4 regions of the Exiguobacterium sp. CH10 genome follow, and region 1 is predicted to be linked to each of the others. Evidence: predicted binding sites of a transcription regulator. Region 1 holds the regulator's gene; each other region holds the start of a gene.
The links. The regulator Rex, encoded in region 1, represses fermentation and respiration genes when NADH is low (regulators of the CRP and FNR family bind a similar motif). The targets are predictions, from matches to a motif close to TTGTGAAATATTTCACAA.
Positions count from the first base shown of each region.

Region 2: the regulator Rex is predicted to act here: its motif matches at 3,990-4,007, upstream of KNP04_RS01730 (L-lactate dehydrogenase).
Region 3: the regulator Rex is predicted to act here: its motif matches at 2,793-2,810, upstream of adhE (bifunctional acetaldehyde-CoA/alcohol dehydrogenase).
Region 4: the regulator Rex is predicted to act here: its motif matches at 6,536-6,553, upstream of cydD (thiol reductant ABC exporter subunit CydD).

Region 1 covers NZ_JACSKO010000005.1:8,276-16,399, reverse strand. The annotation lists gene KNP04_RS13390 (hypothetical protein) at 1-234, opposite strand, end outside; gene KNP04_RS13385 (PspC domain-containing protein) at 394-576, shown strand; gene KNP04_RS13380 (FAD-dependent oxidoreductase) at 614-1,960, opposite strand; gene tatC (twin-arginine translocase subunit TatC) at 2,173-2,961, opposite strand; gene tatA (twin-arginine translocase TatA/TatE family subunit) at 2,965-3,183, opposite strand; gene KNP04_RS13365 (redox-sensing transcriptional repressor Rex) at 3,183-3,839, opposite strand; gene KNP04_RS13360 (ABC-F family ATP-binding cassette domain-containing protein) at 3,990-5,891, shown strand; gene KNP04_RS13355 (hypothetical protein) at 5,888-6,295, shown strand; gene KNP04_RS13350 (type 1 glutamine amidotransferase domain-containing protein) at 6,450-7,112, shown strand; gene KNP04_RS13345 (putative quinol monooxygenase) at 7,199-7,489, shown strand; gene KNP04_RS13340 (LysR family transcriptional regulator) at 7,522-8,124, opposite strand, start outside.
Region 2 covers NZ_JACSKO010000001.1:315,222-323,345, reverse strand. The annotation lists gene KNP04_RS01755 (DUF4912 domain-containing protein) at 1-132, shown strand, start outside; gene KNP04_RS01750 (1,4-alpha-glucan branching protein domain-containing protein) at 148-2,349, shown strand; gene rpmG (50S ribosomal protein L33) at 2,434-2,598, shown strand; gene KNP04_RS01740 (5-formyltetrahydrofolate cyclo-ligase) at 2,653-3,207, shown strand; gene KNP04_RS01735 (DUF92 domain-containing protein) at 3,186-3,956, shown strand; gene KNP04_RS01730 (L-lactate dehydrogenase) at 4,126-5,082, shown strand; gene KNP04_RS01725 (rhomboid family intramembrane serine protease) at 5,207-6,256, shown strand; gene KNP04_RS01720 (M42 family metallopeptidase) at 6,269-7,291, shown strand; gene KNP04_RS01715 (YqgQ family protein) at 7,288-7,482, shown strand; gene KNP04_RS01710 (ROK family glucokinase) at 7,576-8,124, shown strand, end outside.
Region 3 covers NZ_JACSKO010000002.1:681,782-689,905, forward strand. The annotation lists gene KNP04_RS10295 (Na+/H+ antiporter family protein) at 1-1,180, opposite strand, end outside; gene KNP04_RS10300 (YebC/PmpR family DNA-binding transcriptional regulator) at 1,324-2,037, opposite strand; gene KNP04_RS10305 (MarR family winged helix-turn-helix transcriptional regulator) at 2,118-2,564, opposite strand; gene adhE (bifunctional acetaldehyde-CoA/alcohol dehydrogenase) at 2,954-5,545, shown strand; gene KNP04_RS10315 (alpha/beta hydrolase) at 5,687-6,601, shown strand; gene KNP04_RS10320 (DeoR/GlpR family DNA-binding transcription regulator) at 6,737-7,480, shown strand; gene pfkB (1-phosphofructokinase) at 7,477-8,124, shown strand, end outside.
Region 4 covers NZ_JACSKO010000001.1:1,223,040-1,231,163, reverse strand. The annotation lists gene argF (ornithine carbamoyltransferase) at 1-645, shown strand, start outside; gene arcD (arginine-ornithine antiporter) at 700-2,175, shown strand; gene arcC (carbamate kinase) at 2,190-3,152, shown strand; gene KNP04_RS06125 (glycoside hydrolase family 31 protein) at 3,314-5,656, shown strand; gene KNP04_RS06120 (Crp/Fnr family transcriptional regulator) at 5,769-6,458, shown strand; gene cydD (thiol reductant ABC exporter subunit CydD) at 6,581-8,124, shown strand, end outside.

The DNA.
Region 1 (8,124 bases):
AACCGCCATCCCGATGAGCGCACCTTTCGTCGACTTGTTGACGGGTGCTAGCTGCGCCGCATCTTCAAACGAGAACGCCCCGTTTTCTTCACGCTTGATGACGACCAATTGTTCAAAACCGACAAGCCCATCCGAATGGTACTTTTTCAGTTTACTGAACGCCTGATACGAAATCGCCTCTTCTGGGAACGTGAACGTGACGATGTGATACGGTTGTTTTTCCTTTTTAGCCATGAAAAATTCCTCCTTTAAGGTAGAAAGCATGACGAGCACTTACCCTATCTCTTTTCCCTGAGTGACTTGTAAATAATCTACATTAACAAATCAATCGATGGGGATGTTTATGTACTTATCATGGTAAAATTTACATATCAACTCAAAAGGAGCTTTGCTATGCAACGTACACTTCGTAAGTCCGCGACGGACCGCTCTCTGTCTGGAGTATGCGGTGGGATTGCTGAATACTTTGGTATTTCTTCAATCGGAGTTCGACTCATCTTTTTGATTCTCCCTGGGAGTTTCCTTCTTTATATGATCTTAACGAATTCCATGAAAGATGCACCACGCTATCTATAAGAAAACGCGAAAGCTGTTAAGCTTCCGCGTTTTTTTGTTAGACATTTACTTTGTCTTTCATCGCTTCAAGCGCTCCGCTGTTCAAGAAGTGCCATGGTTTATTGTAGTGCGGTTGGAAGAAGAAGTCGACGTACGCGAGCTCTTCGACCGTCATCTCGTTTTGGATGGCTAGGGAGAGCGTGTTAACCGCTTGTGTCAAATCCGCTTTCGATAATACTTGTCCTCCGACAATCCGATGCGTCTCTTTTTCATAGACGAGTTTGAATTCGACTTTCTCTGCGGTCGGCATGAACTCCGGACGATATGCATCCTCGATGACGACACTTTCTACGTCGAGTCCGAATAGGGATGCCGCTTCTTCTGTCAGACCAGACGACGCAATGTTCCAGTCATAGAGTCGAAGTCCTGACGTTCCTTGCGTCCCTTGGTAGCGGACACGTGGTTGCATCATATTTTCCGCGACGAGCGTCCCCATACGGACAGCGTTCGTTGCAAGCGGGATATAGGCATGTGTGCGTGCCGGGTTGTAGTAGACGGCACAGCTGTCCCCTGCCGCAAAGATATCCGGGTTGCTCGTGCGCATGTATTCATCGACGATGATCGCACCGTTTCCGAGCATATCGACCTGTCCTTCGAGGAGTCCTGTGTTCGGACGGAATCCAACGCAGAGGATCACGAGATCCGCCTCGAATTCACCTTTATCCGTCATGACATGTGTGACATCTCCATCTGTACCACGGAACGCTTCGACCGTCTGACCGAGTTCGAGGTCGATTCCCCGACTTGTCATGTTCGCTTCTAATGGATCTGTGAACGACTTGTCGAGGTATTTGTTCAAGATGCGGTCGGCACTATCGATGAATGTAACATGTTTCCCGTATGCTTCGAACGCCTCGACGAGTTCGACTCCGATATAACCTGCCCCGATGACGGCAATCTTCGTCGCATCTGTCGCGCGCTCGATGATCCGTTGGGCATGCGCATAGTTTTTACAGAGCTCAATTCCATTCATCTCAATGCCCGGCAGTGTTGGGACGATCGGCCATGAACCCGTCGTAACGATCAAGCGGTCGTACGTGTCATGCACGTCTTCCCCCGTCTCGAGATTTTTGGCGTGGACCGTCTTCGCTTCGGCGTCAATCGACAAGACATCATGTTTCATGCGCATAGTCGCTCCGAGTTCTTCAAGCTCACGTGGAGAGGAGTAGAATAATTCTTCTGCACGTTGGACGACCCCACCGACATGGAGCGCAATCCCACACGAGAGGAAGCTGACGTTGTCGTTCCGCTCGTAAACGGTGATGTCGAGATTGTTGTATCGATTGAGTAACCCTTTGACAGCTGCTGTTCCTGCGTGTGTACATCCGATGACTGCGATTTTCATATGAGTCGTCTCTCCTTTTATCTTAAACAATACGTTTTGTTTTATATTGTGATAAATATCACATTCACTTCCTGACTTTAGTGTACTATTTCACAATATAGGATTCAACGACTATGCTCACTATTTCACGTAAAAGTGTCTAAAGTTTGAACACAAGTTGAACTACAGTGGAATGCATATAAAAAAGCATCATCCCATTTACGGAACGATGCTCATTTCTCATTCATCTGTTTCATTAAATCCATCTGTTCTTGCACCATCGCTTCTTTCTCCCGGCGCAGCACCCCTTTGTAGGCGACGCGTGAAATCGATAAACTGATTTCATATAGGAAGAAGAGTGGCAATGACACCATAAGGTGCGACGTCAAATCCGGTGGTGTGATGAATGCCGCGACTACGAATAGCGCGAAGTACGCATACTTACGAATTTTTGATAAGAAGTATGGTGTCACGACACCAATCCGGGTCAAGAACATCGTCACGACCGGCAATTGGAACAATAGACCGAACGGAATCGTCAGTTGCAACAAGAACGTGAAGTAATTGTTCGCCCCGATGATTTGTTCGAGTCCAAGGTCTTGCCCGAGGTCCGTCGAGATATCGAGGACGAGCGGGAATAACCAGTAGTAGGCGAACGCAAGGCCGATCAAGAATAATCCGAAGATGATCGGGATATAAGCGAGCGTACCTTTTCGTTCATTCGGATGCAGACCGGGTGCGACAAACGCCCACACTTGATACAGTAGGAATGGGCTCGCCGCAATCAGGCCGATGATGAGCGCCAAGTTCAAGTAAATCATGAGCGGGTCCGCGACCCCAAAGGCGTTCAGTTCGAGCCCGCGTTCGACGAGATCTTCTTGCAAGTACGCGAGTACATATTTGACACTCGGCAAAGCCATCAAAAAGAAGGCAAAGACGACAAATGCAGATAGCATCAGTCGTCTCCGCAGCTCTGTCAAGTGATCGGTGAGTTCCCGCTCTTGATCAGGTTGATGATTCATGGCTTACTGCTCTTTCTTTTCGATAGCTTTCTTGTCGTTCTCGTCGTGCTCGTTCATCATGCCGTTCGTTGCATTTTTGAACTCACGAAGCGTTTGTCCGGCCGCGCGACCAAACTCCGGTAATTTCTTCGGTCCGAAGATGATGAGCGCGATGATGGCGATGATGAATAGACTCGCCCCACCCGGAATCCCGACGACGAGTGATGATGCTAGTAATTCCATTATTGATGGACCCCCTCAGCGGTTGGATAGTGTTGCATAAAGTAAATGAGTGACTGCAGCTCAATCGACAAATCGATGTGATGGACGCGAACCGTGTCCGGTACGGTAAGTCGTGCCGGTGTGAAGTTCAAGATGCCCTTGATGCCGAAACGGACCAAGTCGTCTGCGACGGACTGCGCATAGGCAGAAGGTACCGTCAAAATGGCGACGTCAATCTTGTTTTGCTTCATAATCTGTTCCATCTCATCGACGTGATGAATTGGGACGCCTGACATCGTCGTGCCGACTTTTGTCTCGTCTGCGTCGAACCCGACGACGATATGTGTGTTATTGTTTTTAAGGAAGTTATAGTTGACGAATGCCGTCCCAAGGTGACCGACCCCGACCAAGGCGACATTCGTAATCTCGTCCTGATTCAGTGTCTTTCGGAAAAAGTCTAACAGATACTGCACGTTATAGCCATATCCCTTTTTACCGAGCGCACCGAAGTACGAGAAATCACGGCGAATCGTAGCCGAATCGACCTTGACCGCCTCACTCAGTTCTGCTGAAGAGACACGTTGTTTACCTGACGCGTGCAGGCTTTGAATAAATCGATAGTATAGTGGCAACCGTTTGGCTGTCGCTTGTGGAATCTTTGGTTCGTTTTGACTCAACGGAAAGAGCCTCCTTTTTACGACACGTTACAAACGAATCTGAATTTCATACACCTTGATTGTAAACGAATTCACATGACCACTCAACGAATATACCTAAAATCGCTGAAAAATACAGTATACTAAATAGAGAGAAAGGGGTTTTTTCACTTGATCCTACTGCAAGTCAATAACTTATCCAAATCCTTCGGCGTCGAGCCGATTTTAGAAAACGTCAAACTCGAAATCCAGGAAGGCGAACGCGTCGCCCTCGTCGGCCGAAACGGGGCCGGGAAGTCGACGCTTTTGAAAGTCATCGCTGGTGAATATAACTATGACTCCGGGGACATCATGAAGCCAAAAGACGTCACCATCGGCTATCTCGCCCAAGACTCAGGGCTCGAATCCGACGAGACGATCTGGAACGAGATGCTCACCGTCTTTACGGACTTGATCGAGCAAGAGAAGACGCTCCGTCGCATGGAGGCCGACATGGGATCCGAACGAATCCTAAATGACGCTGCGGCTTACGAACGTCTCCTCTCCTCTTACGATGAAGAGCAGCACACGTTCAAAGAGCGCGGCGGTTACCAGTATGAAGCGACGATCCGCTCGGTCCTTCACGGGATGCGCTTCTATCCGGACGACTTCGAGCGTCGGATCGACACGCTCTCCGGGGGACAACGGACGCGTCTCGCCTTGGCGAAGATGCTCCTTCAAAGTCCCGACCTGCTCATCTTGGACGAGCCGACGAACCACTTGGACATCGAGACGCTCGCATGGCTTGAGAAGTACTTGAGCGGCTATAAAGGCGCCGTCCTCATCGTCTCCCACGACCGATACTTCCTCGACCGCGTCGTCTCGGTTGTCTATGAGCTGTCACGTCATCGGAGCCGCCGCTTCGTCGGGAACTACACGAAGTACCTCGAACAAAAGGCCGCTCTCTACGAACAAGAGAAGAAGCAGTTTGAGTCGCAGCAAGAAGAGATTGCCAAGATGCAGGACTTCATTCAGCGAAACATCGCCCGGGCGACGACGACGAAACGGGCGCAAAGCGTACGGAAGCGTCTGGAGAAAGTCGACCGCCTCGATGCTCCGGACGGTGACGAACGCAGTGCTGTCCTCTCGTTCTCCATCAAACGACAGAGCGGGAACGATGTGTTGAGCGCGAGTGACCTCGCCATCGGTTATGAAGAACCGATCGCCCAAAATCTCCGTTTCCAACTACAGCGCGGGGAATCCGTCGCTCTCGTCGGTCCGAACGGGGTCGGAAAGTCGACACTTCTCAAAGTATTGACGAAACAACAAGCCGCTCTTACCGGTGATATCCGCTACGGGACCGGCGTCGAGATCGGCTACTACGATCAGGAGCAGCAGAACTTGTCGGACGCGAACCGTGTCATCGACGAGATTTGGAACGACTGGCCACTCATGCGCGAGCAAGAAGTGCGGAGTCTTCTCGGACAGTTCCTCTTCAGCGGCGATGATGTCATGAAGCGTGTCCACGAACTATCCGGCGGCGAACGCGCACGTCTCACGTTGGCCAAGCTGAAGCTTGAGCAACCGAACCTCCTCATTTTGGACGAGCCGACGAACCACTTGGACCTCGACTCGAAGATGATCTTAGAGAACGCCCTTCTCGACTATCCAGGTACGATTCTCTTCGTCTCGCACGACCGCTACTTCATCGACCGTCTCGCGACGCGTGTGTTAGAGATCACGCCGAACGGCATCGATGAGTATCTCGGTGACTACTCGTACTACGTCGAGAAGAAAGAAGAGATCGAAGAACTCGCACGACTCGCCCGTGAAGAGACGAAGCAGGTCGTCGTGAAAAAACAGCGTGCCGATAAAGAACAACAACGGGAAGAGCGCCGCATCAAACAGCGCATCGAAGAGATTGAGCAAGCGATTGAGCAACATGAGAATCGTCTCGACGAGATTGAACAGTTGCTTTGTGAGCCGGACGTCTTCAACGACTTCGCGCGTGCCCAGGAGTTGTCGACCGAATCGGACGCAGCGAAAGAATCCATCACCGCACTTTATGCGGAATGGGAGGAACTCCATACATGATGCGTACACGTGCCATGCGAATCGAGTTCATCCAAGCGTTCCTCACTGGACTGGCCTATATCGTGCCAACCGGAACCGAGTTCGTATCTGAACTCATCCGTGGGGAGCCGACGATCGTCCCGTCTATTCTCTTTTACTTTTTACCGGTCGTGATCGGCTTCATCATTCAGACGTGGCCAGGGATTCTACTCAGTCTTTTCAGTGGTCTGCTCATGAGCACACTCTTCATCCGTATCGTCGTCTGGCCGGTCGATGTGACGGTTCACACGTTCTATGCACCGGGATCAGTGTGGGCCCACTTTTATGAAGAGACGCTCTTCATGTGGATCCTCGCACTTCTCGTGTTCATCGTGAGCCGCATCAACACGTGGCATCGGGAGAATTATCGACAACCGAAAGCTTGAACAGTCCGTCCTCTTTTTAAAGAGGGCGGCTTTTTCGTTTATGTATAAATTTATTTATAGATAAGGTGCTTTTTCTTAATTTGTTTTTCGTTAGAGTGCGCGTTATTCTAGTCACGTACCGAAACAACGGATGATTTCTTAGGAGGAATGACAGATGAGTAAACATGTATTAATGGTCGTGACGAACGCAAAAGAAATGAAGGACGGTCACACGACTGGACTTTGGTTATCCGAATTTGGTGAGGCATACGTCGAGTTCAAACAACAAGGATATGACATCACGGTCGCTAGCCCGAACGGTGGTCAATCTCCAATCGACGCACGCAGTTTAGAAGGAGAAGTACCGGCTGACATTCAAGCGACGGCTCCCCTTCTCGAAGATACAATCGATTTGAAGACAATCACCAACTTCGATCAATTTGATGCCATCTTCATGCCAGGTGGTCACGGAACGATGTTCGACCTTCCACAAAGCGAAGCGTTGAATGTTGCGATCCGTTCACTATTTGAAGCAGGTAAAACGGTTGCTGCCGTCTGCCACGGTCCCGCTGGTCTTGTCGGTGCGACATTGTCTGACGGCACACCACTCGTGAACGGTAAAACGATTGCGACGTTCACGGATGAAGAAGAACGTGCGACAGGTCTTGATATCTACATGCCGTTCCTACTTGAAACGCGTCTTCGTGAACTCGGTGCGAACATCGTGCTCGCAGACAACTTCACAGAAAACGTTCAAGTCGATGGAAACTTGGTAACAGGCCAAAATCCACAATCGACCGTTGCTGTCGCAAAAGCCGTCATCAACACGTTAAACTAATCAATTCTTTCTCGTTGCCAATCGATGAAAGAGAACGACCCGCCCGTTTGAGAACAGGCGGGTTTTATAGATGAGGAGGAATGAAGATGATTACCATCTTAGCTCAAATTCAAGCGAAGCCTGGTCTCGGGTCCGCGCTCGAGACACACTTACGTCAAGTCGTCACCCCATCACGCGCGGAGGCAGGTTGTGTCTTCTATACGTTACACCGTGTCGAAGGCAACCCGGACGCATTCGTCTTTTACGAAAAGTGGGCCGACAAGGAGGCATTCGATGCGCATATCGCCTCACCCCACTATCAAACGTATCGCAAAGAAGCAGAGGCACTTCTCGCTAGTCGCGATGTCCAATTTTTAGAAGACCTTAATGTACATTAATCGAAAAAAGTAGGGCCCACGTGGGTCCTACTTCATTTTGCATCCTGGAGCGCTTGGATGACTTGGTTGATGACAGGGTCATGCTTCGATTCGGTCCGATGTGCGAGGTAAATAACGTTCGTTGCAAAACGCTCCGGTGCTACGATTTGAACGCTTCCTCGCTCGAGTGCATGTCGAATCAAATAGTTCGGTAAGATACTGATGCCGCACTTCGATTCGATTGCCGCAAGGATCGCGTCGACGTTTGGTAAGATCATCTCCGGACGGATGTCTGGGCGTTCCCCGAACTGCGTCTGATAGTATCGACGGATGATGGGAAGCTCCAATCCGTAACTGATCCACGGCTGACGGTCCATCCAGTCTTTTAACTCATCAGTAGGGATTTCCCAATCGTTCGGCGCCACTAACAAAAACGATTCGTCGGCAATCGGGACGTATTGGATACCAGGCTCCTCCATCCGCTTCGTCGCGATGACAAAGTCGAGCTCCCCGTCCGCTAAGCGTTTGATTAAATCTGCTGTCATCCCGAAATCTGCGATGTACTGTGCAGCATCAAGCGGCAAAGCGGGTATAATCTCATGTGTGACGAACTCGGTCGGTCCACCGAACTTGAGGACGGGACGCGGTTGCTCACC
Region 2 (8,124 bases), on a different contig from region 1:
ACACCGCGTGCAGAACCAGCCGGCATCGGACGTTTTGCGGAACCAGTGAGACGTTGGCAGTACGGGGAAGTAGATTCTCCTGAGTTATTAGATACATTACCAAAATATGCGGCATACCGTCACGTACGTTAAGGAGGACATTCTTACATGAAACCAGGATACTTTTCACTCGTCCTTCATGCTCATTTACCGTACGTTAGGCATGAAGAGAAGCACCGTTTAGAAGAAAGATGGGTATATGAAGCCATCTCAGAAACGTATATTCCAATCCTTTGGCAAGTTGACCGCTTGAAGCGGCCATTGCATTGGACAGTCAGTATTTCGCCACCAGTTGTGGAAATGCTCGCAGACCCGCTCATCCAAGACCGTTATGTCGAGCATATCGATGAGATGCTTGAATTGATTGCGTTAGAACTTTCAGAAGGAAGAACGGACGAGGAGACGTCGACGTTACACTTCTATGAACAGCGTTATCACGACTTGAAAAACACGTTCCTTCATTGGAATAAAAACTTGAATGAAGCGTTCCGTACATATCGTGAAGCGGGATATATCGATATGGTGACTTGTACAGCGACCCACGGCTTCAACCCGCATCTCTTCACGGAGCAGGCGGCACGGACTGAAATTCGGACAGGTCTCAACTGTTTCGAACGTCACTACGGGTTCCGTCCGACAGGGATTTGGTTGCCAGAGTGTGCGTATACACCAGGCGTGGACCGAATTCTCTACGAGGAAGGAATCCGATACACGTTTGTCGATGAACATGCATTGCTCGATGCGGATCCGACTCCTGAAAAAGGCATTGGTGCTCCTGTCTATTCTCCACACGGCGTCGCATTGTTCCCACGGGATCAAATCATCTCGGGTAAAATTTGGAGTTCGATGATTGGATATCCAGGTCACCCTGACTATCGTGAGTTTTATCGAGATTTAGCCTACGACCGAGATTGGGACTATATCCAATCGTTCATGCATCCAGAAGGCATTCGATTTGATACAGGATTAAAAATGCACCGCATCACAGGTGACACCGATCAAAAAGACTTTTATGTACGTGAGTGGGCTGAACATCAAATCGAGAACCATGCGACAGATTTCGCCCAAACGTTAGAAGGGCATCTAGAGGCCCATGGCGGACAAACGTTCCCACCGTTCTTGGTCACAGCACCGTTCGATGCGGAATTGTTTGGTCACTGGTGGTTTGAGGGTCCTGAATTTCTTGGGAAAGTCGCAGAGCGACTCGAAGAATTTGGGATCGAAACGATCACACCAGCAATCTTCCTTGAGCGCCACTTCAAAGATTTACAAACCGTCCATGTCTCCATGAACACATGGGGACGAAAAGGCTACGGTGAAGTTTGGATCAATGAACGAAATGAATGGATGCTCCGTCACCTGCATATGATGGAGATGCAACTTGTCAAAGACGTAGCAGATTATCGCGATCAATCGGATTTGACGAATCGTGCGTTAAAGCAATTGATTCGCCATTATGTGTTGGCTGTATCGAGTGACTGGGCGTTTATCTTAGATGGGCAAACGACAGCGCAGTATGCGGCTGAACGCTTTAGGGAGCATACACGCCTCTTCGCCGAACTTGAAACGGCGCTTTATCAAGGCACTGTCTCGAACAAGTTGCTCGATGATCATTATGCGGCGTACCCATTCCTTCAAGACGAAGATCTTGATGTCGATTCATTCCTCTCCCCGCACGACTATTACGTGACGACTGAGCGGGAGGTAGAAGAGTCAGCAATTCTTATGCTGACACCCGAATATCACGGTCATATCGTCGGTGGACTTGGTCATCGTGTCGTCGAGGAAGTGGAGGCGAGAGCAAATGAGGGAGAAACCGTCTATGTGCTGACGCCGTATCACGATGAGTTACCGGAATACGAACGACACGGAAACGTTCATGTGTATCGAGTTCGTCCGACTAGTCCATTTTTAGAGCACGTCATGAATCAGGTTGCCACGCAAAATATTGCGTATGTCAAACTCGTTCATGAACTTTCGAAACGGGTATCATTCAAAGTGATTCATCACTTTGATTGGATGACGATTCCTGCTGCAAGAGAACTTGCGCAATCACTTGCGCTTCCGTTATACTCAACTATGTTGTCCTTTGAAGCGACACGGAACCCGCATGGGCACGGTGGTTTGTTTGATGCGATTCATCGTATTGAAAACAGTGTGTTCTCATCAGCGGAGTGCGTTTATGTCGGCGAAGAGATCTCGATGAACGACCTGAAACAATGGTATAAAGTAAGCGAGAATGTCAACACATGCCTACCTCTTGAATCTTCTCCATACGGACAGGAATCAATGAAAAAGAACGTGAAATAACCTTGCTTTTTCATAAGAAACTTGGTAGGATAATTGAGTATGCTTAGACTGTAAAGCAAAAGCACTTGATACAACATCATTAAGATGGGAGTGAAAGAAATGCGCGTTAAAATTACATTAGCTTGCACAGAAACAGGCGATCGCACGTACATCACGAAGAAAAACAAACGTAACAACCCAGAGCGCCTTGAGTTGCGCAAATACAACCCACGTCTCCGTCGTCACACGCTTTACCGCGAAGTGAAGTAATGAGGGACCGGCCGTCACATATGTGGCGGCTTTTTTTGTAAGGAGGAATGCGTTGTGGAAGACAAAGCAGCGTTAAGACGAACTGTCCATCAATACATTAAACAAATGAACAATCGACAACAAGTGGATCAAGTCATCCATCATCGGTTGTTCGCAACAGAGATATGGAGAGAAAGCCAGACGATTGCTGTGACATCGTCACTACCGCTTGAAATCGATACGTCGCCAATCATTCATGAGGCGTTTGAAGCAGGAAAAACGGTGTGCGTCCCGAAAGTAACGGAGCAGGGGTTAACGTTTCATATTATTCATTCGGTAGATGACCTTGAGACGGGCGTCATGAATATTTTGGAGCCGACGACCCCGCCAACAACGAAAACCATCGACCTCTGTCTTGTGCCGGGAAGAGTATTTGACCGTTCAGGATATCGAATCGGTTGGGGCGGAGGATACTATGACCGTTTTTTACGTACATATGAAGGGGAGACGGTTTCATTGGCTTACTCGGTTCAACTTGTCGATCAAGTACCGACGGAACCACATGATCTACCTGTTCAGTGGATTGTGACAGAAAAGGAGATGATTCAATGTTCGCCATTTTTGTTGTAACTTGTATCGTCGCCTTTCTCGGGTATCGGTTGCGCTCTTTGACGCTCTCGGGAGCCATCTTGACTATAGTGACAGGGGTGTTGATCGGGTTATCGTTTGGTTGGTTCGGCCTCTATTTACTCGGTGTGTTTTTCTCGACGTCTTCTCTTGCATCGAAATATCGATCTCGCGATAAGCAAAATGTAGATGAGATTGTCGAAAAAACGGGAGCACGCGACGCCATTCAAGTGTTAGCAAACGGTGGGGTAGGGATTCTTTGTGCCCTCGGTTACTTACTGACAGATAATCTCGTCTACCTTTATATGTACATCGTGTCTATTGCGGCAGCGACGAGTGACACATGGGGGTCTGAATTCGGTGTCCTCGCAAAACGTAAACCGCGTTTCATGTTCACTTTTAGAGAAGTTGAGCCGGGAACGAGCGGTGCTGTCTCAACGTTTGGGACAGTCATGTCGATTTTAGGGGCATTCGTGATCGTCTGTTCTTCTCTTCTGTTTGTCGAATTGGATATGGCATTACTGTTGACGCTTTGGGGAATCGGACTGAGCGGGAGCGTCATCGATACATTGCTCGGGGCGACTGTTCAACGGAAGTTTCGCTGTACGGTTTGTGGAAAGCTGACGGAAAAGAAAGTTCATCATCAAGTTCCTACAACGTATGTGTCAGGATGGCGTGTGCTAGGGAATGATGCAGTCAATTTTTTATCCGTTCTTGGAGCGACGTCTATTTGTTTTTTGGTGTTCGGATGAGGGTAGTACAGAAAATGAAGATGTTTCAAATGAATGTGAAAGTTGTCACAATATCGCCAAAGTGAAAACGGTTTCCACTGTAGTTAGGGTTTGTGAATGATGTTACAATCTTGTTGTAACAGAGATAACAAAAACATGAAACAGATTGATCGAAGGGTGGAGAATCAATATGGAAACATTAAATCATGCTAAAGTAACGCGCGTCGCACTCGTAGGGGCAGGGGCAGTTGGAGCGAGTTTCGCGTACCAGTTAACGACAGCAAGCCTTTGTGAAGAACTCGTCATCATTGACATCAACAAGGCAAAAGCAGAAGGAGAAGCGATGGACTTAAACCACGGCGTCTCGTTCGCTTCTTCACCGATGCGTGTGTGGGCAGGAGATTATGCAGACTGTGGTGTAGCAGACATCGTCGTCATTACTGCAGGTGCACCGCAACGTCCAGGGGAAACTCGTCTTGACCTTGTCGAGAAAAATGCGAAGATCATGAAGTCGATGATTTCAGATATTATGGATTCTGGTTTTGATGGCATTATCATTATCGCCTCAAACCCTGTCGACATTATGACGCATTTGGCATGGAAGTATTCAGGACTTCCTAAACATCGCGTCTTCGGCTCAGGTACCGTACTCGACACGTCTCGTTTACGTTATATGCTTGGCGACTATTTCAATGTCGACCCACGTAACTGTCATGCTTACATCATGGGTGAGCACGGTGACACCGAGTTTGCTGCTTGGAGCAATGCTCGTATTTACGGAAAGTCTGTTGAGCAGTTGCTTGAAGAGCATGATGAATATAACTGGCAAGACCTTGAAGACATTTATGTGAACGTACGTGATGCGGCTTATCACATCATCGAACGTAAAGGTGCGACATACTATGCCATCGGCCTCGGATTACTCCGTCTGGTCAAAGCGGTCCTTCGTAACGAGAACACATTGCTGACAGTCGGTGCTCACCTTGATGGGGAATACGGTTTACACGATATTCATATCGGGGTACCAGCCATCATTAACCGTCAGGGCGTGCGAGAAGTCGTTGAGATTGAGTTGTCAGAAGAAGAACATCAAAAAATGCAACATTCAGCTAACGTTCTCATGAAAACGATGGAGCCTGTCTTGTAATTGTCGTATTTGAATGACCTGCAGCCTTAAAGGTTGTGGGTTTTTTTTGTACGTTTTGGGCAAGCCGTGACTTTGTCGTGAGGTACAACGTGATTTACAATAGAATGAGAGAGGAGGGGTTTTGTTGGCGACTTGCTTCTGGGAAGGCATTTATCAAGCGATCGAGAACGGTGGGCGGATTGAAGGGATATTAGAGCCGTCTCGTGCAGTCATCTTGTTTGATACAAAAGCAGGTGATCGCTATGACTTATACGTTCAAACTGAAAAAGCATGGGCGAATCATGTCGGTACTGACATTAACGCAATCTTGAGCGCTTTTCGTCTATCTCGTATTGGACGAAAGCGTTTGACGATTCACATATATGGCGACCGTCTCGTTGATGAAGAGCGAGTCGACTCCATGACGTTCCCAATTCCGGCGAGAGTGACATTATCTCGCTCGATTTGTACACCTACGATGGAGGACGACCGTTTTCGATTGCTCGCGGTCGCAATGGATCGAAAGAAGAAAGCGGAGTTAAAGAAACGATTCTCCTTTGGTAAACCGCAAATAGTGTACGGATTAATGTTCATCACCTTTTTAGTCATGTGGCTAGCTGAATCAGTCGGTTCGACATTCGACCCGAATACGTTGATCGCATTTGGTGCGAAAGTGAACCCGCTCATCGAAGAAGGGGAATGGTGGCGGTTAATTACGCCAATGTTTCTGCATATCGGATGGTTCCATTTTGCCATCAATATGTTTGCGCTCTGGTCACTCGGTCCGCTCGTTGAACGGATGTATGGCTCCATCCGCTTTCTCATCATATACGTAGTTGGTGGGATTCTAGCGACGACGGCATCGTATGCGTTCAGTGAATCCATTTCAGCCGGGGCATCAGGAGCCTTATTTGGTTTGGTCGGTGCATTACTCTATTTTGGACTACGGGATCGTTCGCTCTTTATGAAGACGCTCGGACCTCCGCTCTTTATTATGTTAGGATTAAATGTGGGACTCGCGTTCGTATTAGGCGCGAGCTTGGACCATTTTGCACATGCAGGTGGTTTACTAGGTGGATTCGTCGTCTCTGGTGTCGTCGGATTGCCTGATGAGAAAAATCGAACACAACGCATCTTATTTTCTGTGCTCACGGCCATGTTGTTTGGTCTACTATACGGGTATGGATCTTGGTAAGGGGAGAATATGATGATTGATACACTGAAAAAATTAGTTGAAATCCCGAGTCCGTCTGGCATGACGGAGGAGGCGATTGGATTTGCAGAAAATGAACTTCAAGCACTCGGTGTGAAGACGTCTCGTTTACATAAAGGGGCGTTGCTCGCAACGTTCCCAGGACGTTCGAAGGAGGCGCGTCTTTTGACGGCGCATGTCGATACGCTTGGGGCGATGGTCAAAGACATCTTGCCGAGCGGGCGCTTACGACTCACGCAAGTAGGTGGATACGCTTGGACGGCGATTGAAGGAGAAAACTGTCTCATTCATCGCGAGGAGGGTGAGGCAATCGAAGGGACCATTCTCGTCCATCAGTCGAGTGTCCATGTTTATAAGGACACGAATTCGGCAGAGCGCTCTGCATCAAACATTGAAGTTCGATTGGATGAGAAAGTCCATTCTCGCGAAGATGTGACGGCACTTGGAATTGAAATCGGTGACTTTGTATCATTTGATCCACGATTCAAGGTGACGGCTTCCGGATACGTGAAATCTCGTCATTTGGACGATAAGGCGTCTGTGGCCATTTTATTAGACTTAGCTAAAGATTTGGTTAGCTACGAGTTACCCCACACGGTCCACTTTCTAATCTCGAATTACGAAGAAGTCGGATTCGGAGGAAATGCCGGTATTCCTGAAAATGTTGTGGAGTACATCGCCGTCGATATGGGTGCGCTCGGAGATGGGCAACATTCAGATGAATATACGGTTTCGATTTGTGCCAAAGATTCATCTGGTCCTTATGATATTAACTTGCGCCGTAAGTTTACTTCATTATGTAAGACACATGACATCGCTTATAAAGTCGATATCTATCCTTATTACGGTTCGGATGCGTCGGCTGCGATTCGGGCTGGATACGATGTGAAGCACGCTTTGATTGGTCCAGGAATTGAGTCAAGTCATAGTTACGAACGGACACATGTGACGTCTATGGAAGCGACAAGAGAATTGTTAAATCGTTATGTCTTGTCAACGATGGAGGAAGAAGCATGAAAAACTTTTATGATGTCCAACAGTTTTTAAAGTCGTTCGGTACCATTATTTACATCGGGGAGCGGGATGCTGAAATCTCACTGATGATGATGGAACTCGACGAGTTGTATGAAGGGGGCATCATCGAGCAGCGTGTATACGATACGGCAAAAATCATTTTGACCCACGAATTGAAAAATTCAACAGATTGACAGAAATCCCCTTAGTGCAAAGGGTTGCACTGAGGGGATAATAGTGTACACTATTCAATGAAAGCGATTTAGTTGAGATGAGGAGTGAACGGTATGAAATGGTTATTAGGAATCGACATCGGTGGTACAACGGTGAAGATGGCTGTTTTAGACATGAATGGCATCATTTCTGATAAGTGGGAAGTTAAAACGGATATTCGAGAAAACGGTGTACATATTCCAAAAGACATCGCAGCCTCATTTGAAACGTATTTAGAGACGTCAGGTAAGAAGAAAGAAGATTTCGCAGGTGCAGGTATTGGAGCCCCTGGATTCATCAATTTCTCTGAAGGTATTGTCGAATATTCACCGAACATCGGATGGAAAGACTTCGCTCTTGTGAGTGAGTTCGAAAAGGCGGTCGGACTCCCCGCGGTCCTCGAAAACGATGCGAATGCCGCTGCCCTCGGGGAAATGTGGAAGGGTGCAGGTGAAGGTGCATCAGAATTACTTGCCATCACGCTCGGTACAGGCGTCGGTGGTGGCGTCATCACGAACGGAAACATCGTTCATGGTACGGCTGGCATGGCAGGAGAAATCGGTCATATCACCGTCGAGCGAGATGAGGCGAAAGCTGTAAAATGTGGTTGTGGCCGATTAGGG
Region 3 (8,124 bases), on a different contig from region 1:
TCGCAGGACTCCCGGCGTCACCAAGAGCACCTGCAGTCCCGATGATGGCAATCGTCGCCTCGACAGAGAAGCCATACTGTACACAAAGCGGTACGAAGATGGCCGCAATGATTGGAACAGTTGAGAAGCTCGAGCCGATGCCAAGTGTAATGACGAGTCCGACAAGTAACATGACAAGAGCTGCAATCATTTTAGAATCACCCATCAAATCGCTCGCACCGTTGACGAGCGGATCGATGGCACCTGTTTCACGAATAACGGCTGCGAATCCACTAGCGGCAATCATGACGAAACCGATGAATGCCATCATGCGCATCCCGCTCGTGAAGATGTCATCGGCCTCTGACCAAGGGATGAGGCGGAAAATCGAGAGTAAGATTAGTCCTGTCACCGCTGAAGCAATCATCGACTCCGTCTGCAATTGGACGACGAGGACGATGAGAACGACGGCAAGCGTCATGATCATCTTGAAGCCACTCATTTGACGAACTTCATAGTCAGATGGTCCGAGTGCAATCGTTTCGTACGTTCGTGGTTTCCGGTAGTGAATGAACGCGGCAATCAATCCGACGACCATCCCTAATGCCGGAATTCCCATAATCGAGATGATATTGACGTCTCCGACAGCTAAGCCGTTCGCTTCAACGTTTGCAATCAAAATCTCATTCAAGTAAATGCCACCGAACCCGACTGGTAGCAACATATACGGTGTCACGAGACCAAACGTCAAGATTGTCGCAACAAGACGGCGGTCTAATTTCAATTCATTGAATAAGACGAGTAACGGTGGAATCACAATCGGGATAAAGGCGATGTGAATCGGGAGTACGTTTTGTGAGCTGATTGACAACAATAAGAGAAGCGACAACAAGAACGCTTTGACGTACATCACGCGCTTGCCTGACACGTCACGACCTGACATCGCAATTAACTTTTCAGCTAAGACGTCTGGGAGACCCGTCTTCGACAATCCGACGGCGAATGCCCCGAGAAGCGCATAGCTAAGGGCGATGCTTGCTCCGCCGCCAAGACCGTCGCTGAAGGCGGTCAACGTATCGTTAAATCCGAGCCCTCCAACAAGCCCTCCGACAAGCGCAGCTAATATTAAGGACAATACAATGTGCACACGACTGATGGCGAGTGCAAATAAGACGATGACTGCAAGTAATACTGCGTTCATATCCATCCAACACCTTTCACAATTTCTTTCTCTTGGTATCACTTTAATATGATAAAGACTTTTTGAAATTTAACATATGATGTGACCCTTGTCAAATCGATTATGAAAAAAAGCGATAACTCGTGAAAGTTATCGCTAACGTGTTACAGATCGACGTTGTGATAAACTTGGCGAACATCTTCCAAGTCTTCGAGCACATCGATTAATTTTTCAAACTGTGCTTTTGAATCGTCATCGAGCGACACTTCATTTTGTGGAAGCATCGTCAACTCCGCCACAGCAAACTCTTCAACCCCTGCAGACTTGAATGCAGTCTGGACGGCGTGGAACGCTTCTGGCTCGGCATAGACGATGACCGTCTCGTCTTCCTCGATGACGTCACGAACGTCGAGGTCATGTTCCATCATGAGTTCAAGGACATCTTCTGCCGACATTTGATTGACACCGATGACGGCGGTCGCATCAAACATGTAGGCGACCGAGCCGCTGACTCCCATGTTTCCTCCGTTTTTACCGAAAGCGGCACGTACTTCAGATGCTGTACGGTTCACGTTATTCGTCAACGTATCGACGATGACCATCGCGCCGTTCGGTCCGAAACCTTCATAACGAAGCTCATCGAAGTTTTCCTCGTCGCCACCTTTTGCTTTATCGATCGCGCGATCGATAATCGCACGAGGCACGTTATACGTCTTCGCACGCTCCACAACGAATTTTAATGACTGGTTCAACTCAGGATCAGGTTCCCCTTGACGGGCGGCTACATAAATCTCGCGACCGAACTTAGCATAGACGCGACTCGTGTTCGCGTCTTTTGATGCCTTCTTCTCTTTAATGTTGTTCCATTTACGACCCATTACATGTCATCTCTCTTTCCATTTGTACGTAGATTCATTACAGATTATATAAGAAGTTGCTTGAATTGACGAGAAAAGTTTTACTCGTCGCCTTTATCCATCTTCTCAACAATCTCGGTGAGCGTCTTCAAACTGTCAATGAGGCGGTCGGTTTCATCCTCATTTAAGAAGGCGAGACGCTCCTCAAAAAGCCTCCGGAACGAGTCTCTCCGTTCAAGTAAAATACGCTCACCTTTCTCCGTCAACTGGTTCCAAATGACACGACGGTCTCGTTCATCCGGTACGCGTGTAATATATCCTTCATTTAACAGCTTCGTGATGAGCGGGGTAACGTTTGGCGGCGCGATGGAGAGTGTTTCACTAATTCGTCCGTTTGTGACAGCTCCCTCGTCCTCAATCAACATCAACAGATGGAAATGAGAGAAGTTCAAGTTCGGAATTTGTGGGAAATCAGATCGACGTAGCAGTTTACGACGAATTAAAGGGATCAGTTTGACAAACTGGTCCGCAGCATCTTGTTTCGGCATAGTAGATTCACTTCCTAGTTAGGTTCTATTTTTATTATACACGAGTTAGGTGCAGTTGAACCTAAAAACGGGTTGATGTGATGATTCATACATCATAGTAGAAATAGATTCGACACAATTGATGTAAGCGTTTACATAAACAGAATTACTTATTTTCATGAAAACGTATTCGATTTTACTGAGGACACACTTAAAAATCAAGACCTATCAACAAATGACAAAAAAATATTGTGAAAGAGTTCACATTGTTGTCACCCACAAACTCTGAAAAACATTGTATTCTATGAATGTGAAGGAAAGCACAATCTCTTGAAAGCAGTCATCACATTGTGTCTTCCATCAAGTCAATATGTTCATTAAAAGCTCTCAATTATGAGGAGGAACCTAACATGGCAGTCAAAGAGAAAGCAAAAGTGGAAACTACGGCAGAACAAATGGTGGATGCGCTCGTAGCGGGTGCACATGCCGCACTCGATACGTTGATGACGTTCGACCAAGAGAAAATCGATGAAATCGTACAAGCGATGGCGCTCGCTGGTCTTGAGCAACACGTCGCACTTGCGAAACTAGCACATACAGAAACAGGTCGCGGTGTCTTTGAAGACAAGATGATCAAAAATATCTTCGCGACAGAATATATTTACAACTCACTCCGTGGAGAAAAAACAGTTGGCGTTCTTGAAGACGACGTTCAAAACGGAATCACATACATCGCAGAACCAGTCGGTGTCGTCGCTGGGGTCACACCGGTCACAAACCCAACATCGACAACGATGTTCAAAGCGATCATCGCCATCAAGACACGTAACCCAATCATCTTCGCGTTCCACCCATCCGCTCAACAATGTTCAAGTGAAGCTGCACGTGTCCTTCGTGACGCAGCGGTAGCGGCAGGTGCTCCTGAAAACTTGATTCAATGGGTTGAAGTTCCGTCACTCGATGCAACAAAAGCACTCATGAATCACCCAGGTGTGGCGATGGTTCTTGCGACTGGTGGGGCAGCGATGGTCAAATCGGCTTACTCGACTGGTAAACCAGCACTCGGTGTCGGACCTGGTAACGTACCGGCTTACATCGATAAGACTGCGAAAGTGAAACGTGCCATCTCAGACGTCATCCTCTCAAAAACGTTCGATAACGGTATGATTTGTGCGTCTGAACAAGCAATCATCGTCGACCAAGAAGTTTACGAAGAAGTGAAGGCAGAAATGACGGCACTCGGTTGCTACTTCTGTTCACCTGAAGAAAAAGCGAAACTCGAAACACTTGTCATTCGCACGGACACATGTGCGGTCAACCCAGAAATCGTCGGGAAGCCAGCAGCGTGGATCGCTGAAAAAGCAGGTCTCAAAGTACCGGCTGATACGAAAATCTTGATCGCTGAACTCGAAACGGTCGGCGCAACTGAACTTCTTTCTCATGAAAAGTTGAGCCCGGTTCTCGGCGCTTATAAAGTACAGTCACGTGAAGAAGGATTTGCGATCGCTGAAAAAATGCTCGAAATCGGTGGTCTCGGTCACACAGCGGTCATCCACTCAACAGATGACGATGCCATCCTTGACTTCGGTCTTCGCATGAAAGCTTGCCGTATCATCGTCAACTCACCTTCAGCACACGGTGGAATCGGTGACCTTTATAACGAAATGACACCATCCCTCACGCTCGGTTGTGGGTCATACGGTAAAAACTCCGTCTCAGAAAACGTGACGGCGAAACATCTACTCAACGTGAAAAAGGTGGCGAGACGTCGCGTGAATATGCAATGGTTCAAAGTACCTGAAAAAATCTACTTCGAGAAAAACTCGGTGCAATACCTTCAATCGCTCACAACGAAAAAACGGGCGATGATCGTCACGGATGAAATGATGGTCAAACTCGGATTTGCTGACAAAGTCATCAAAAACTTGCCTGCAGGCGTCGAGTATCGCATCTTTGACCAAGTCGAACCAGACCCATCTGTCGAAACGGTCATGAACGGTGCCGAAGCGATGCGTCACTTCCAACCAGACATGATTATCGCACTCGGTGGTGGATCACCGATGGATGCTGCGAAAGGAATGTGGCTCTTCTACGAACGTCCAGAAGAGAAGTTCTCAAACCTTCGTCAGAAATTCATGGATATTCGCAAACGGACGTACAAGTTCCCGACGCTCGGTAACAAATCAATGTTTATCGCCATCCCGACAACTTCTGGTACAGGTTCTGAAGTGACACCGTTCACCGTCATCACAGACAAAAAACGTAACGTAAAATATCCGATTGCCGACTATGCGATCACACCAGACGTTGCCATCGTCGACCCTGAGTTCGTCATGACCGTGCCAGCATCAATTACGGCTGACACAGGAATGGACGTCATGACGCACGCGATCGAAGCATACGTTTCAGTCATGGCGAATGATTACACGGACGGTCTTTGCCTCCGCGCCATCAAGATGATTTTCGACTACCTACCAAAAGCGTATGAAAACGGTAGCGATGCGGAAGCACGTCAGAAAGTGCACAACGCTTCAACGATGGCTGGTATGGCGTTCGCGAACGCGTTCCTTGGAATCAACCACTCGATCGCTCACAAAATCGGTGGAGAGTTCCACGTACCACACGGTCGTACGAACGCAATCCTTATGCCACACGTCATCCGTTACAACGCGACACGCCCATCAAAACTTGCGGCGTTCCCGAAATATGAGTCATTCATCGCAGACGAGCGTTACGCAGAAATCGCACGTTACCTCGGCCTCCCGGCAAGTACGACAGCCGAAGGTGTCGAGTCACTCGTCCAAGCGATCATCGAGCTCGGTCAACGTTTGAACATCAAACTCTCGTTCAAAGCACAAGGCATCAAGAAAGCAGAACTCGATGCGAAGATTGACAAAATGGCAGTCGACGCATTCGAAGACCAATGTACGACGGCAAACCCGAAAATGCCGCTCGTTGAAGAGTTGAAAGAAATCATGTACGCAGCATACGAAGGCGTATAAGAAATCAAATCAATCAAGGTGCCCGTTCGAGAGAGCGGGCACCTTTTTTGAGTAGATAAAAGGTTAGTTAAGAAACGGTACAGGCGACGACATATTTTTTTGGTCGTTCGTTTCGGGTATGATAGAAGTGGAGGCGATACGATGAAACAAGAGATGACGATTACGACAGCATATGGAACGATTGCAGGAACTTTTCTTTCGCATGAGGAGCCTCGGGCGACCATTGTCATGTTGAGTGGAAGCGGACCAAGTGACCGTGACGGGAATATGGGTGGCGTCGGCTTTAATACGTACGGAAAATTAGCTGAGGCGCTATACGATCATGGCTATAACGTCTTTCGGTATGACAAACAAGGAATCGGGAAGTCGGATGGTGACTTCAATAAGGTCGGGTTACATGATTTGATTAACGATGCGATTCTAGTCGTGCGGACGATTCGACAACTCGCAGATGTCAACCATCTCTATATACTCGGTCATAGTGAAGGGGCAGTTCTTGCGCCAGCTGTACAATTGGAGACGAAATCCGATGGACTCATTTTATTGTCAGGGTTCCATGAGTCATCGAAACAGATGTTTTTATATCAGGCAGACGCCTTAGCAAAGGACGTCGAACGTGTCAAAGGATTAAAAGGCATGTTTTACCGGGTGACAGGGGTGGCGAAAAAGGTAAGACAGCGGCAGGATGACTTGCTCGAGCGATCTTTACGCACGAACGTCTCCGCTTTTAAATATAGAGGACAAGTCGTGAACGCAAAATGGATTCGCGAACATGCCTCGTATGACGTACGGGAGCGGTTAGAACATGTCACTGTTCCGGTCCTTGCGATTACAGGAGGGCGTGACGTACAAGTCCCACCGGAGCACGTCCATATGATTCAGACGAAAGGGGAGGTTACGTCCTCGATCATCGATGACATGAATCACCTTCTCGTGAAGCGAGATTCACCGCATTCTCTTCTGACGCTTCATAAAGAATACCGTGAGGCGATTGATGAACCGATTCATCCAAAACTCGTCCAAGAAGTGGTGGAATGGTTAAGAAAACAGTCATAAACATAAAAAACGGTCATTATATGACCGTTTTTTATGTTATAATTGTGACAAATTGAATGTATCTGAATGTTTTTGAATGATTTTAGTTGTTTTTATAATGAAAACGCTTTATATTAGACATATGGAGGGAACAAGATGTTAACGAAACAACGACATCAGTTGATATTACAACGCTTATCTGAGCAGAAAGTCGTCAAATTGAAAGAGTTGGTTGATTTGACGGATTCATCCGAGTCGACGATTCGTCGTGATTTGACGGACCTCGAAGCGGAAGGATATCTGGCAAGGGTGCACGGGGGAGCGACACTCATCGCGACTCCTGACGAAGAACCGACATTTGAAGAGAAACGAGATCGTTTCGTCGATGAAAAAGTTGCGATTGCACGGAAGGCCGCAACATTCATTGAAGATGGGATGTCAATCTATTTAGATGCCGGGACAACGACTCAGGCGATGGTACCGTTTTTAGAAGGAAAGAAAATTGTAGTCGTCACAAACAGTCTACCGATAGCGAATGAATTATTTGATCTTGATATTAAGACGTTTGTGATCGGCGGAGAATTGAAACGGTCGACTCAAGCGCTCGTTGGATACAATGCCCGCGAGAGCATGATGAATTATCGAGTTGACCTCGCTTTCCTCGGAATGAACGGAATCGACCTTGACGCAGGCTACACGACACCGGACCCAGAAGAAGCGCTTGTCAAAAAGACGGCGATTGAATTGGCACAGACGTCATACGTGCTCGCGGACGCATCGAAAATCGGGAAACGAACGTTCAGCCGAGTCGCCACGTTGGACGCTGCGCAATTGATCACATCAAGCGATGCATCAATGAGTTCCATCCAAACAATAACAAAGGTGGTGAATGCGAAATGATTTACACGTTAACACTCAACCCTTCTATTGATTACTATGTGACATTACCAGAAGTAAATTTAGGAGAAGTGAACCGAATCGAAGAAACGACCGAACGTGCAGGTGGAAAAGGGATCAACGTTTCGATCGTGCTTCGAGAATATGAAAAAGAAACGAAAGCGCTTGGCTTTATCGGTGGAACGACAGGTGATTTCATCAAAAAGTCGCTCGTCGACCATGGTGTGCACACGGATTTTGTTGAAGTGAACGGAAATACTCGAATCAACGTCAAGATTCGTGCAAAAGAAGAGACCGAATTGAACGCGAGCGGACCGAACATCACGGATGGTGAACTCGAACAATTGAAAGCGAAGTTCGACCAAGTCGATGAAGGTGACATCGTCGTTCTTGCAGGAAGTATCCCAAGCAATTTACCGGACTCATTGTACCGGACGATCGCTGAATCGATTCGCGAAAAAGGTGCCGACTTCGTCGTCGATACGACGAAAGACGCCATGCTTGAAGTCCTTTCGCTCGAACCGTTGATGATTAAACCGAACCATCACGAGTTAGGCGAATTGTTCGACACAGAAATCGAGACGTTTGAGGACGCGCTTCCTTATGCGGAGCAGCTCGTCGAACGTGGCGCGAAAAACGTCATCATT
Region 4 (8,124 bases), on a different contig from region 1:
CCGGTTTGGAACGGATTGACCGACCTCTATCATCCGACACAAATCTTGGCCGACTTCTTGACGGTGAAAGAACAAAAAGGAGAGTTAGCCGGAATCAAATTCGTGTACGTCGGCGACGGCCGGAACAACATGGGGAATACCCTATTGATTGGTGGCGCAAAAGTAGGGATGGATATGCGGATTTGCGCACCGAAATCACTTTGGCCATCTGACGAAATCGTCCATTATGCGAAATCGGTTGCTGCTGAAACAGGCGCCGTCATCACATTGACGGAGAGCATTGAAGAAGCGATGGACAAGGCAGACGTCGTCTACACGGATGTATGGGTGTCGATGGGCGAAGAGGCGGCTTTCGCAGAACGGATCGAATTGTTGCGACCATATCAAGTGAACATGGATATGCTTCAAAAGAGCGGCAACCCGGACATCATGTTCTTACACTGCCTCCCTGCTTTCCACGACTTAGAGACAGAGGTCGGTCGAGCGATTCACGAACAATACGGATTGACGGAAATGGAAGTGACCGATGAAGTGTTCCGCAGTCGTCACTCGTTCGTATTTGATGAAGCGGAAAACCGGATGCATACGATCAAGGCGGTAATGGCGGCAACGCTCACAGAGACACGCGAATGGCTTGAACGTTGACGGGGGGAGGGGACTTCCCCTCCCGTTTCAAAATAAGCGAAAGGGATGAGTAGAATGTCTACGAAGTTGGAGCATGACTCAGGTGGTTCGGCTGGAGTACATCCTGACAAGCAAGACAAGCGATTAGGTCTCGGAGCGTTGACGGCACTTGTCGTCGGATCGATGATTGGCGGTGGCGCCTTCAACTTGGCCGCCGATTTAGCGCAAGGCGCGAACGCGGGTGCCATTCTCATTGGGTGGGTCATCACCGGAATCGGGATCATCGCGCTCGGTCTCAGTTTTCAAAACTTGACGATGCGTCGCCCTGATTTGGACGGTGGTGTCTATAGCTATGCCCGTGCCGGTTTCGGTTCGTTCGTCGGATTCAACTCGGCCTGGGGATACTGGTTATCTGCCTGGCTCGGAAACGTGGCGTATGCCACACTGCTGTTCAGTTCGATCGGCTATTTCTTCCCGATTTTTGAAGGGGGACAAAATATTGCCTCCATCGTCGGAGCCTCCATCATGCTTTGGCTCGTACACACGCTCATTCTTCGTGGGGTGCATGAGGCGTCGATGATCAACATCGTCACCACGATTGCCAAGCTCGTTCCGATTTTTGCATTCATTACGATTACGTTGTTCTTCTTCAATCTCGAAAACTTCACCTTCGATTTTTGGGGACAAGGCGGCTTCTCATGGGGAAGTGTTCGCGACCAGGTCGTCTCGACGATGCTCGTCACGCTTTGGGTATTCATCGGCGTCGAGGGAGCGGTCGTTCTCTCAGGTCGGGCTCGGAAGCGTTCTGACGTCGGAAAGGCGACTGTCATCGGGTTACTCGGTACACTCGTCATCTATCTGCTCATCTCCATCATGTCGCTCGGTCTCATGACACCGGAAAACGTGGCGAACGCCTCGCAACCTGCGATGGCTTACTTGCTCGAGTCAGCAGTCGGTCCTTGGGGCGCGATGCTCATCAATGGTGGACTCGTCATTTCCGTACTCGGGGCATGGCTCGGTTGGACGCTTCTCGCGGCTGAGATTCCGTTCGTGGCTGCGAAAGACGGCGTGTTCCCGAAATGGTTCACGAAAGAGAATAAAAATCAGGCACCCGTCAACGCACTTTGGTTAACAAACGGGTTGATTCAGCTCTTCCTCTTTACCTTCTTGATTTCAGATGCGGCCTATAATTTTGCGTTCTCCCTCGCTTCAAGTGCCATTTTGATCCCGTATGTATTCTCGGCATTTTACCAAGTGAAGGTATCGAAAAATGGAATCGGTTATAGCGCCGGTGAACGGAGAACACGCGATTTGACGATTGGATTGGTCGCTTCCATTTACGGATTGTGGCTCATCTATGCGGCAGGAATTGATTATTTACTGCTCACGACCCTTCTATACGCACCAGGAACACTTCTCTACATGAAAGCGCAACGTGAAAATGGCATCAAGTCACTCAACAAAACGGAATGGTTGGTCGCCGGAGTGTTGACCGCACTCGCCATTTTCGCAGTCGTACGCATACTATCTGGTAATATCTCAGTCATCTGATCGGAGGTATCGATATGGAGAAAAAACGTGTGGTCATCGCCCTAGGCGGAAATGCGATTCAACAAGGTAAAGATGCGACAGCGGAAGCACAAATGCGAGCGGTCGAGGCGACGGCAGAATCTCTCGCAGCACTGATTGCGGAAGGGGTCGACGTCATCATCACACACGGGAACGGTCCGCAAGTCGGAAATTTAATGTTACAACAAGCCGCATCAGACAGTACGGCTACGCCGGCGATGCCCCTTGATGTATGTGGTGCGATGACGCAAGGAATGATTGGATACTGGTTTGAAAATGCGCTGACGAAAGCACTGCGTGCGCGCGGTCTTGAACGAGATGTGGCTTCTCTCGTCACACGAAGCGTGGTCGATCCGAATGATAGTGCGTTCCATCATCCGTCGAAGCCGATTGGTCCGTTTTATACGGAAGAAGAGGCACTTCATCTCGAACGGACGACGGGTTACGTATTCAAAGAAGATGCAGGACGTGGATACCGTCGTGTCGTCCCGAGCCCGGTCCCGATGAAAATCGCCGAACACGCCGTCATCCGAACGCTCGTTGAAGCGGGGCACATCGTCGTCGCTTCCGGCGGTGGTGGTATTCCGATCATGGAGACGGCTGAAGGATACGTCGGAATCGAGGCGGTCATCGATAAAGATTTCGCGGCTGCGAAACTCGCGGACCTCGTCAACGCAGACGTATTGCTCATTCTGACTGCGGTCGAACATGTGTATGTCAACTTTGGGAAGCCAGACGAGATGGCGCTACAAGAGACCTCAAAAGAACAGATGGAGACGTATATCGCCGAAGGACAGTTTGCTCCGGGAAGCATGTTACCAAAAGTAAGAGCGGCACTGCAGTTCGCAGAATCCGGTACGAATCGGGTCGCGATCATCACGTCACTCGACCAGGCGTTAGCTGCCATTTATGGAGATGCCGGAACACGCGTCCGTTTGGCTCCATCCCTTCAACAATAAGAATGTGTCGCAAACGTGAAACGTTTGCGACTTTTTGTTTTCTGTCCCGATTCAAGGGGAAGGAATGTTGTATGCCAAAAATGAGATTGCTATCATATTCAGTGTAAACGTTTGCACTAATTTCAGGAAGGAAGTGACGGAGAGCGGAAACGCTCGAGTGTATGCGCCTATTCGAAGAAAATCATGTATATCAATCGTGGATGAGACCAAAAGCAAGAGAAGAGGCAATCGTGCAAGGAAGCTGTTATCGATTCACCGTATTGACGAGTCAGTTGATTCGGATGGAGTACGCGGAGGATGGGATTTTTGAAGACCGCGCCACCCAAGTGGCGTGGAATCGAGAATTTGACGTTCCACAATTCCGAGTGATCGAAGACGAGGCAGAGCTCCAAATCATCACGGAACACGTTCACTTATACTATACGAAAGGACCGTTCGCACCGAACACGCTCTATGTGGACGTGAAAGGGAACTTCAGTACGTATTACAGCCGCTACATGTTCAACGGTCCAGAGCGGACGCTGAAAGGAACGGCGCGGACGCTCGACCATGTGGACGGGGCGACGGAGTTAGAAGAAGGGATTCTCTCCAAGCAAGGGTATGCGATCATTGATGATTCATCCTCGTTTTTGATGACGGATGACCGCTTCGTCGAGCCGAGACGAAAAGGGATTCATGATATTTACTACTTCGGATATGGTCATGACTACAAACAGGCACTTCGAGACTTTTACACGTTGACGGGTCCGACGCCGATGCTTCCTCGTAAAGCGCTCGGAAACTGGTGGAGCCGCTATTGGCGATACGACGAAAAAGAGTATAAGGCGTTGATGCGCCGCTTCAAATCCGAAGACATCCCGTTCTCGGTCAGCGTCATCGATATGGACTGGCACGTGACAGATATCCCGGAAGAGTATGGGAGTGGCTGGACGGGCTATTCGTGGAATAAAAACTTATTCCCTGAACCGAAGCGATTCCTCAAATGGTTAAAAGATGAAGGGATGATGGTGACATTGAACCTGCACCCCGCCGACGGGGTCCGTGCGTTTGAAGACCAGTATGCGGCGATGGCTGAGGCGATGGGGGTCGATCCGGAATCGGGTGACCGAATCCCTTTCGATTTTTCGGACAAGCGATTCATTCAAGCGTATTTCGAACAGATGCATCACCCGCATGAGGCGGACGGCGTTGATTTTTGGTGGATTGATTGGCAACAAGGATCGACATCGAAGATGGAGGGACTCGATCCGTTATGGATGTTGAATCATTATCACGCCATCGACATCGCCCGTGACGGCAAACGCCCGCTCATTTTTTCTCGTTACGCTGGGCCAGGGAGCCACCGTTACCCGGTCGGATTCTCAGGGGACACAATCATCTCTTGGGCATCACTCGCCTTCCAGCCGTATTTCACGGCAACAGCTACGAACATCGGGTATGGATGGTGGAGTCATGACATCGGAGGGCATCATCGTGGTAAAAAAGACGACGAGCTCGCGGCGCGTTGGGTCGCATACGGAGTGTTCAGTCCAATCATGCGCCTCCATTCGACGTTCAGCACGTTCAACGGAAAAGAGCCTTGGCGTTTCGGAATCGAAGCCGAACAGTCGATGAAGCGATTCTTACGCCTGCGTCATCAACTCATTCCTTATTTGTATACGATGAACTATCGGAACCATGCAGAAGCGTTGCCACTCGTGTTACCGATGTATATCGAACATCCCGATGATGAAGCGGCTTATCAGGTGCCGAATCAGTTTTATTTCGGAAGTGAACTCATCGTCTCCCCGATTGTCACACCAATGGACCGACAGCTCCATGTCGCGGGTGCGAACGTGTGGTTGCCGAAAGGGCAATGGTTCGATTTCTTCACGGGTCATCGTTATGAAGGCGACAAGTCGATTCGTGTGTTCCGTGGACTCGAAGGGCAACCGGTCTTCGCCAAAGCGGGCGCCATCATTCCAATGATGCCGCATGAACCGCATGCGAACGAAACGGGGAACCCGAGCGAGCTAGAAGTACTCGTCTTTCCAGGTGCCTCGAACACGTTCACGATGTACGAAGATGACGGGGAAAGCCGTGATTATGAGACGGGGGCGTCACTCGAAACGACGTTCACGCTCGATTGGGAAGCGCGTACGCTTCACATCGAGACGTCAGGTGATTTGACACTCGTCCCGGCGAATCGGACGTTGACGATTCTTGTCCGCGGGGTCGTCGGAGAAGGGGACTATGATGCGGAGACGCAGACGTTACACATCCCACTCGGTGAATGGAAACGGGAGCAGACCGTGACGCTTCCGGTCGATCTGACACAAAACGCACATCGACTCGACCGTCTCTATCGGTTCTTAGACCGCGCCGAAATCGCTTATGACTTAAAAGATCGTTTATATCAGATGGCGACCACGAAGACACGTCTCGAGGCATGGTTGTTTGACCTCCATGCGTTAGAGCTCGATCGTGATTTACAGGACGCCCTATTGGAACTTATGTTGGACTAAAAAAGGGGGGAGACCCCCTTTTGTCATGTCAGAAAACTGTTGGATTTAGAAAGCGCTTTCAATAAAAATCCCACTATACTGAAGATAGAAGAATAGAAATGAGGGGATGAACATGCGACACATGTGGACGATTGACGATTTACGGCAGTTGACGCTGTTTGAGACATGTCCGAGTCGAGCACTTGAACAGTTGATTCCGCACGTCTATTGCCGGACGTATCGGAAAGGACAACTGTTGTTCATGGAAGGGGATCCGCGTGAGCGTGTGTATTTCTTGATGAGCGGTTATATCAAACTCGAACGGATGAATGAGAATGCGACCCATCATTACGCCGACTACGTGAAACCGAAACAATTTTTCCCATACAACGGTTTATTCACAGGGGAAGACTATCGTCATACGGCTGAAGCGGTGACGGACATTGAGGTCATCTACATCCCAACAGACCGCTTTGAGCGGTTCGTGTCCACGCAGTCGAGCATGCTGCTCTATATCATTGGCCAGATGAACCGTATTCTTGATTTGCATGAGCGACGTGTCCAAGAAATCATCACGCCGAGCGCGAAAGAGCGTGTCATCAATACGCTCCATTTCTTAATTGAAGATTTAGGGGAACCGGACGAACAAGGCGTTCGAGTCCGATGCCCGTTTACCGCAATCGAACTTTCTCGTCTGTCTGGCACGTCCCGAGAGACGGTTTCGACGATTTTAGCCAAACTTCGAAAAGAAGATATACTGCGCATCGACGCCCATCAACTTGTCATTGGGCATCCTGAATATTTTGAACAAGACATCGACTGACGCCACTCGAATGAGGGCGTCTTTTACATGTTCATACGAGCGGGGCGTTCGCTTCAAAACGTGGCATATTGTATAATTAGTGATGAATCTCACAAAGCAATGGAATTGTAAATAGAGAAAGGATGAATGCAGTGAAACGACTGCAAGCCCTTGCTTTCGCCGAAAGGGGTCACATCATCGGACTCGTGTTATCCGCGGTCATGATTGGACTATCGATTTTGGCGCAAGCGTATTTAATCGTCGACATCGTCGACCGAATCTTTTTAAAGGATGAATCATTCGAAGCCATCCTTCCGGCTTTACTATGGCTCGTCGTTGCTTTATTGGCACGAGCGCTTTTTGGATATGTGTCAGGACGCATCGGTGCGAGTTTATCCGAAAAGGCGAAACAGACGTTACGCCTTCAATTGTTGGATCGGTACGCCACGAGTCCGGTCGAGTCGTCTTTGACAGGACAATCGGGTAAAAAGGTCAGTGTGTTCATGGATGCTGTTGACGAAGTGGATGCCTACTTCAGTCAATACTGGCCACAGGTCATCCAAACGTCGATCATCCCGCTCCTTATTTTGGTCGTCGTCTTCAGCCAACACTGGATTTCTGGTGTGATCATGATGGTAACGGCACCGTTCATCCCGCTATTCTTTATCATTATCGGAATTGCGACTCAGAAAAAATCAGAAGAACAGATGGAGAAGATGAATCAGTTTTCCGGTAAGTTTTTAGATGTCTTACAAGGATTGACGACGCTCAAGCTTTACAATCGCACCGAGCAAGAAGCGAAGGCGATTGAGAAGAGCAGTCTCGACTTTCGGGATGTGACGATGGTCGTTTTGAAGACGGCCTTCTTATCGGGACTTATGCTCGAGTTCATCTCGATGCTCAGTACCGGTGTCGTCGCGTTAGAAGTCGCGTTACAAATGGTCGTCTGGGAGAACCTCACGTTCTTCTCTGGTTTTTTGATTCTTGTGTTAGCGCCAGAGTACTACTTGGCGATTAAAGATTTAGGGAGTGCCTTCCATACAGGACGTGGAAGTATGGGCGCAGCCGACCGAATCTTTGAGGTATTAGACGCCCCCGATGATCGCATCGAATGGGGAACGAAATCACTGGGTTCACGAACACCAAACCTTGAACTCGAAGACGTCTCCTTCGAATATGCAGGCGGACGTTTTGTACTTCAACCGTTGAATGGTCGGATTCCGTCCGGTACCCACCTGGCCTTAGTCGGTGCGAGTGGTTCTGGGAAGACGACAGTACTGAACGTCATCTCCGGATTGCTACAGGTGAAATCAGGACGTGTCCTCGTAGACGGTGAACCTCTTCAGTCGTTTGACGAGTCTGCCTGGTACGGAAACATTGCCTATATCTCGCAAAACCCTTACCTATTCGCCGGAACACTTGCCGATAACATCACCTTAGGCGAAGAGGCCGATGAGCTCGCGTTACGGGAAGCGGCCGATGCGGCAGGACTTTCTGAGGTGATCGATCAATTACCGAACGGAATCTGGACGGAGCTTGGAGAAGGCGGATTTGGTCTATCGGGTGGGGAACGACAACGTCTCGCGCTCGCCCGGGCCTTCTTTAAACGACCTGGTATCCTCTTGTTCGATGAACCGACGACCGGTCTCGATTTGAAGACGGAGCAGATTGTGAGACGTTCGATTAC